Regions from separate parts of the Brevibacillus sp. 1238 genome, predicted to be linked through region 2. Evidence: a T-box and tRNA genes for the amino acid it is inferred to sense, from the RefSeq annotation. Region 2 holds a T-box; the other holds one or more tRNA genes.
The links. A T-box is a leader RNA that pairs with one kind of tRNA and senses whether it is charged. The one in region 2 lies ahead of M2298_RS03290 (valine--tRNA ligase), so its partner is inferred to be a tRNA-Val.
Positions count from the first base shown of each region.

Region 1: it encodes a tRNA-Val, which carries the amino acid that the T-box ahead of M2298_RS03290 (valine--tRNA ligase) is inferred to sense. The anticodon was not compared.

Region 1 covers NZ_JARXWC010000003.1:19,689-23,093, forward strand. The annotation lists gene thiM (hydroxyethylthiazole kinase) at 1-573, shown strand, start outside; gene M2298_RS07615 (phospholipase A2 family protein) at 1,095-1,379, opposite strand; tRNA gene M2298_RS07620 (tRNA-Ser) at 1,544-1,636, shown strand; tRNA gene M2298_RS07625 (tRNA-Glu) at 1,641-1,714, shown strand; tRNA gene M2298_RS07630 (tRNA-Val) at 1,765-1,840, shown strand; tRNA gene M2298_RS07635 (tRNA-Leu) at 1,850-1,933, shown strand; gene M2298_RS07640 (FecCD family ABC transporter permease) at 2,099-3,103, opposite strand; gene M2298_RS07645 (FecCD family ABC transporter permease) at 3,100-3,405, opposite strand, start outside.
Region 2 covers NZ_JARXWC010000001.1:733,057-736,461, reverse strand. The annotation lists gene M2298_RS03290 (valine--tRNA ligase) at 1-1,314, opposite strand, end outside; T-box leader at 1,355-1,601, opposite strand; gene M2298_RS03285 (STAS domain-containing protein) at 1,635-1,985, opposite strand; gene M2298_RS03280 (ATP-binding protein) at 2,091-3,335, opposite strand; gene M2298_RS03275 (PP2C family protein-serine/threonine phosphatase) at 3,351-3,405, opposite strand, start outside.

The DNA of each region.
Region 1 (3,405 bases), on a different contig from region 2:
GGCAAATCGGCCAATCAGCACCACGTTCCGGTCTTGTTCGATCCGGTAGGCGCAGGAGCAACCCCGTATCGAACCGAAACGGCACAAAAAATCGTGCGCGAGCTAGATATCGCCCTGGTTCGCGGAAATGCGGCGGAGATTGCCAACGTCATCGGGGAATCGTGGGAGATTAAAGGCGTGGACGCAGGCGAGGCAGGCGGAGATGTCGCTTCGCTCGCCAAAGCAGCTGCCGAGAAGCTGGAGACGGTAGTGGCGATCACGGGCAAGGTGGATGTCATTTCAGATGGCAGTACGGTGTACGCCATCGACAACGGCCATCCGATCTTGACCAAAGTGACGGGAACAGGCTGCCTGTTGACTTCCGTCATGGGGGCTTTTGCCGCTGTTGCCGAAAACACGTTGGCGGCGGGGGCTGCTGCGCTCGTCGCATACGGTGTGGCTGCGCAAAAAGCAGCGGAAAAATCGGCGGCAGACGGTCCGGGCAGCTTCCAGATTCAGTTTTTGGATGCGCTGTCCTCCGTATCGGCCGACGATATCCATCGGCTGGGCAAGATCGAACAGCATAAGCTGTAAGAACCGAAAGCAGACTCGTCGCTGTTCGGAAGCCGAGAAGCCGGATTTTGGCAGCAAGTTGCCTTGGGTGGGGCGGGAAGAGCAGCTTCTTCCCGTCTCACCGCTTGGGCATGTGCTTTTGGGAATGAAAAAATCCCCTGTTTTCCAGGGGACGAAAATGATCGCGACTGTATGGCTATGATTAGGCTAGATAAGTTAGGGCGTAGCTGTAATTTCGCAGCGTATAGCATAAGAGCTTCTTTTGGTGCTCCGAGAGCGCTAGGAATACAAATTCTACTTGATCATTTTCAAACTTGCGGACGTAAAAGCAGGAAATCCCATGGCAGATCACTTCTCTTTTAAGCGACAGTGCAGCACGGGCGTCGGTGCATATGTGTACTTCCACGGCGTGTAACCTCCTTGGACATTCAATAGAGTACCAAAAAAAGCCAAGGAAAATCACGGGAAATATGGCGGAATTATGTCCAAGTAGTTACCGTTTTTTGTATAAAGAATGATAAGAATGACAATTCGTAAAAAGGCTACTTCATGTCGTCAGGAATACACTTCGATCGGGAAAAATAGGCGGAAATCATCGCAGCCATCCTGCCTTTTTCCGTGCTCATATCGATCTTGTCCTGCAAACAGCGCAGCAGCTCCTGATCGCAGCTGCACGAAAAGTAGCCGCGCTTCTGGTAGCAGTAGTCATGTTTTTTGCAGCAACGGTCGATATCGTCGATAGGGGCGCCTGGTCCAGAGCAGCCTGGCCCGCACCAATTTCCGTACAAACAAGGGATACGTCTTGCCCGCCGTCGTCTTCTGCCCACCTGTCATCACTCCGCAACATAGATGATTACTGGTAGCATATTGGCGGAGGGAGAAACTTGCTTTAGGCAATTCCCACAAATTTTAAAATATATCTTGTAATCGTTTGCTAGATATGATAGATTAATTCTTGCCTGAGCTGTACAGCTCGGCAAGTGATACAGATGGATGGATGTCCGAGCGGCCGAAGGAGCACGATTGGAAATCGTGTAGGCGGGGTCGACCCGTCTCGTGGGTTCAAATCCCACTCCATCCGCCATCTTGGCCCGTTGGTGAAGCGGTTTAACACAGCAGCCTTTCACGCTGTCATACAGGGGTTCGAATCCCCTACGGGTCACTTAGAAGCCCAACAACTGGTTGGGGCCCCGGCGAAAGTCGGGGTATTGTGGAGGCTTAGCTCAGCTGGGAGAGCATCTGCCTTACAAGCAGAGGGTCGGCGGTTCGATCCCGTCAGCCTCCACCATTTTCATACGCGGTCGTGGCGGAATTGGCAGACGCGCTAGATTCAGGTTCTAGTGGTGGCAACACCGTGGAGGTTCAAGTCCTCTCGACCGCATCGCTTTATCAATGAAAGGTTCTTGTTCTGCTGTTTCTGGCAGAACAGGAGCCTTTTTGCTATTTCCAAATCATGTACAAGCATTTGGCCATGCAAAACAAAAATCCCATCCATACAGAAAAAGGAGCCGGGGACCAGCCTCCGACTCCTTTTCGCTTTTGCCGATTATGACCCTGGCCGTTTGCGCCTGAACAAGAGATACAGGAAAAACGGAGCGCCCACTCCGGCGGTAAATACGCCCGCAGGAATATCGAGCGGCAAAAACAGCATTCGTCCCGCCAGATCGGCAAGCAGCAGCACGATTGCGCCGATGAGCGCTGCCGTCGGGATGACGATTCCGTAGCGATTGCCGACGAGCTTTCTCGCCATATGCGGGGCAAGCAGGCCGATGAAGGAGATCGTTCCGGCGATGCCGACCGCTACCCCGGCGAGGGCGACGCTGAGTAGCATCGCGGCCATTCGGCTCATCTGAAGTCTGCTGCCGAGACCGATCGCTGTTTCTTCGCCGAGCGCCTGAATGTCCAGCTCTTTCGCATACAAGAGCGACAGCGGGATCAAAGCGACGATCCACGGCCAGATGGCCTTGATATAGCTCCAGTTCGTCCCGTACAAGCTGCCCGTCATCCAGTTCAGCACCTGGGCTGCGAGATAGGCGGGGCCGCTCAGCAGCAAAAACATCGTCAAGGCGCTCATCGCCGTCGAGATGCCGATACCGATTAGCACGAGCCGGGACGGAGTGACTCCCTTTTTCCAGGCGAACGAGTAGTTGACCGAAGCAGCGGCGAATGCCCCTGCGATCGCGATGATCGGCACGTAATGAATACTGTAGCTGGTAAAGGCGGTCATAAAAGCGACCACCGCTACCGAAGCGCCGCCCGTAACGCCGAGCAGGTCCGGAGAAGCGAGCGGATTGCGGATCACTCCTTGCAGCAGGCTGCCGGAAACAGCCAATGCCGCGCCGATCAGGAGCGCCGCTACGATGCGTGGCAAACGAAACTGTGTAATAATCAGATCGCTTCCTTCGCCGTTCATGCCGACAAGCGACAGGACCACGTCCCGAATCGGAATGGACACACTGCCGAGCGACAGACAGAAGACGGCGAGGATCAAAGCCGCAACGGCAAGCGAGCTTACGATCGTCGCATTTTTCCATGTCGGACGTCTCTTCATGACTTCCTCCTTCTCGCCACGAAGATCAGGAACGGAACGCCGATCAGCGCCGTCGCCACGCCGACCGGGACTTCTTTCGGCATAAGGACGAAGCGCGAGGCGAGGTCAGCCGCTACCAGCAAAATCGCTCCGGTCAAGGCGCTGTAAGGAAGCAGCCAGCGGTGATCGCTGCCTACCGCGTATCGGCACAGATGCGGCACGATGAGTCCGACGAAGGCGATCGGTCCCGCCGCCGCTACGGAGCTGCCAGCCAGAAGGACGACTGCGAGCGCGGAGGCGGCCCGGATCAGTGTCAGCCGCTG
Region 2 (3,405 bases):
ACGAGATACGACGGTTTCTCCGCAATCTGCGCAATACCAGGCAGGAATGCGGTGACCCCACCAGAGCTGGCGGGAAATGCACCAGTCGCGGATGTTTTCGATCCAGCGCAAGTAGTTCGTTTTGAAGCGCTCCGGAACGAACTTGACGCTTTCTTCGCTGTTGGAGTTGGCAAGCGCCAGGTCAGCCAATGGCTGCATTTTTACAAACCACTGGGTAGACAGGTACGGTTCCACGACAGCATCGCTGCGCTCACTGTGACCTACCTGGTGAATGTGCTCCTCTACCTTGAACATTACGCCTTGCTCTGTCAAATCTTTAATGATTTGCTTGCGGCACGCAAAACGGTCCAGACCTTTGTAAATGCCTGCCTGTTCGTTCATCGTTCCGGTTTCGTCCATGACGACGATTTGCGGCAACTGATGGCGAAGTCCCAGTTCAAAGTCGTTCGGATCGTGCGCAGGCGTGATTTTTACCGCGCCGGAACCGAACTCGGGATCGACATACGTGTCTGCTACGATCGGGATTTCCCGGCCGACAATCGGCAAAATGACCATTTTTCCGATCAAATGCTTGTAGCGCTCGTCTTCCGGATGGACAGCGACTGCCGTATCACCGAGCATCGTTTCCGGACGAGTGGTCGCTACTTCGATGTAGCCAGTACCGTCAGCCAGCGGATAACGCATGTGGTGAAGCGCGCCTTTTACTTCTTTGTAAATAACTTCGATATCGGACAGAGCCGTACGGGCAGCCGGGTCCCAGTTGATGATGCGGTTGCCGCGGTAGATCAGCCCTTTTTCGTACAGGCGGACGAATACTTCGCGCACCGCTTTGGACAAGCCTTCATCCATCGTGAAACGCTCGCGGGAGTAATCCAGGGCAAGACCGAGCTTTTCCCACTGTTCGCGAATGTGCGAAGCGTAAATATGCTTCCATTCCCATACTTTTTCGATGAACTTGTCACGGCCGAGGTCGTGGCGGGAGATTCCTTCTTCGCGCAAAGTCGCTTCTACACGGGCTTGTGTGGCGATCCCTGCGTGGTCCATCCCTGGCAAAAACAGCGTGCTGTACCCTTGCATCCGTTTGGCGCGCGTGATGATATCTTGAAGCGTCGTATCAAGCGCGTGGCCCAAATGCAGCTTGCCTGTTACGTTCGGAGGCGGGATGACGATCGTGAACGGACGCTTCGCCGGGTCGCGTTCCGCCTTGAAAAACTGCTTTTCGATCCAGTACGGATACCATTTGCTCTCTGCTGCCTTCGGATCGTAGTTCTTCGGCAGCAATTGGTCGATGTCGGTTGTTGGCTGATTTGACATAGTTAGGTCCTCCTCTAGAAAAAATAAAAAAACCCTTCATCCAAAGGACGAAAGGATTTCATTTCGCGGTACCACCTTTGTTAACAGACGACAGGCAAAACTGCCCATCGCAAGTTCCCTCAAACAAGATAACGGCTGCGAACCGCTTTCGGCTAGACACATCGTGTTCACCAAAAACAACTCCCGGGCGACCTTCAGTCCATTGTCTCCTTAGAGAATCTTCCAGCAACTGATTCTCCTCTCTGTAAAAGGGCTCCTGACCTACTCTTCCCGATCATCATTGATACGATATGTAGTTGTGGGATCATTGCCTTTGCTTATTATATACAATCACGCTGTTTGGCGTCAAACCCGGTTTCGCCTACTTTTCCGACCGTAATGCCCAGCGCCTCGGTAAAGCCCAGTACACTTAAAATGTCCAAAATTTCTTCCCGGACATTGACAATCTCTACCTGTTTGCCAGAGGCAAGCAATTCTTTCGTTGTGAAATACAGACTGCCAATACCGGAAGAATCTACAAAGGATACACCATGAAAATCGACAGTCACGGAATGGTTTCGCCCTCCGTATTGCTGGAGCAGTTCACCCACTCGATCTCCCACCGCCATGTCCAGCTCTCCAGCGAAAAACAGCGTCGCCTGTCCGTTCGTCTCTGTTGCTCGGTAGTCCATGCTCAAACTCCTCTCAATAGGTATCGGTACACCTGATTCTTTTCTCTCTCTCATGTTACCCGGTTCACTCCACTTGCAAACATTTGGTATTTTCCCCAATGTTCATCAGCTTGGCAACGCACTCTCCAAAATAAGCTTGGTCCCTTGTGCTGTGCTGCTCAAATAAATGCGATCGCAGTATTGCAGCATGACATGAAAGCCCGCACCGAGGGAATTTCGCGTCGAAAATCCTTGCTGCAGCGTCGCTCGCGGCAAGTCCTCCAGCAAAATCCCCTGCCCCTGGTCGTGAATGACAACCCGGCAAAGCCCCAGATCGTTTGCTATGTACAAAGTAATCGTTCCACCGCTTCCATGCTTGAGTGTATTCGAAGCCGCTTCGTTAACCGCCACCAAAAATTGCAGCAATCGGTTGGCAACAAGCCCCAACGGCTCAAGAGCACGCTTGAACGCTCGCCTGAGCAAAGCCAGATCGCCTGGCTCCTTGATGTCCATCGCCAGCGATTTCCGGCCCTCCCGCAGCAAAAAAAACAGCTCTTCGTCGCTTAGCAGCAGCAGCTTTCCGGCGGTAACCACCCCTAAAATATCGCGGTAAATCTCCCATTCGCGCCGCTTTCTCATCCGTTCTTCCGCGATAGCTGCCGTGACATCGATCAGGGCAATCCCACAGGTACGGTCCGGGAGATCGGAAACATACATCTCGAATACTTTTTTCCCGTCGCCGCTGACGATCTGCTCCCGCAGCGATTCGCCTGCACCACGAACAGCCGCTTCGTTGATCAGACGCTGCATCTGTGTCTCGACATCCGGATCTGCCCGACTCGATCCAAGCGGGCGGATGTTTCCGTCATCAAAAAGGTAGAGGAAGATCGATTCGATTTGCCGCAGGATCGACAGCTTTTGCAGCTCCTGTTTAATCAGCCGTCCTCGCTCGTCGTCGCGATCTTTCCAATTAGTTAATACGTCTGTAGGGTCCAATTCGCCACGCAAATGCCAGGTGTGAAATTCTTCCAGAAGCAATCGCTCCAGAACTTCTTCTTTGCGCAAAACCTTCTCGATATCAACGACATAGTAAGGAACACCGTTGATTCCCTGTAGCCCGCTGCCGATAATGCGAAAATCGAAAGCGAGCTCGACCTCCATGCGTCCATGCAATTGTTTGGACGGACTAAGCAGGCCGATAGCTGTCCGGCTGACTGCTATCAATTGCGCTTGACTTGTTTCCATTGTCGCAAGCTCCGTCACTTTTACCTTGCGCGGCGGCAGCACTTTTTGAGCGGACCCGCCAGAACGGAGCTCCAGAAGACAGTTGCGACAAGAGGGATTGTCCGGACACTGTTCACACAGAATCACCGTTCATCCTCCTATTCACGGGCGCTTCAGCTCGGGTACTCCCAACAGTACAGGAGTTTCCTTTCCTCTA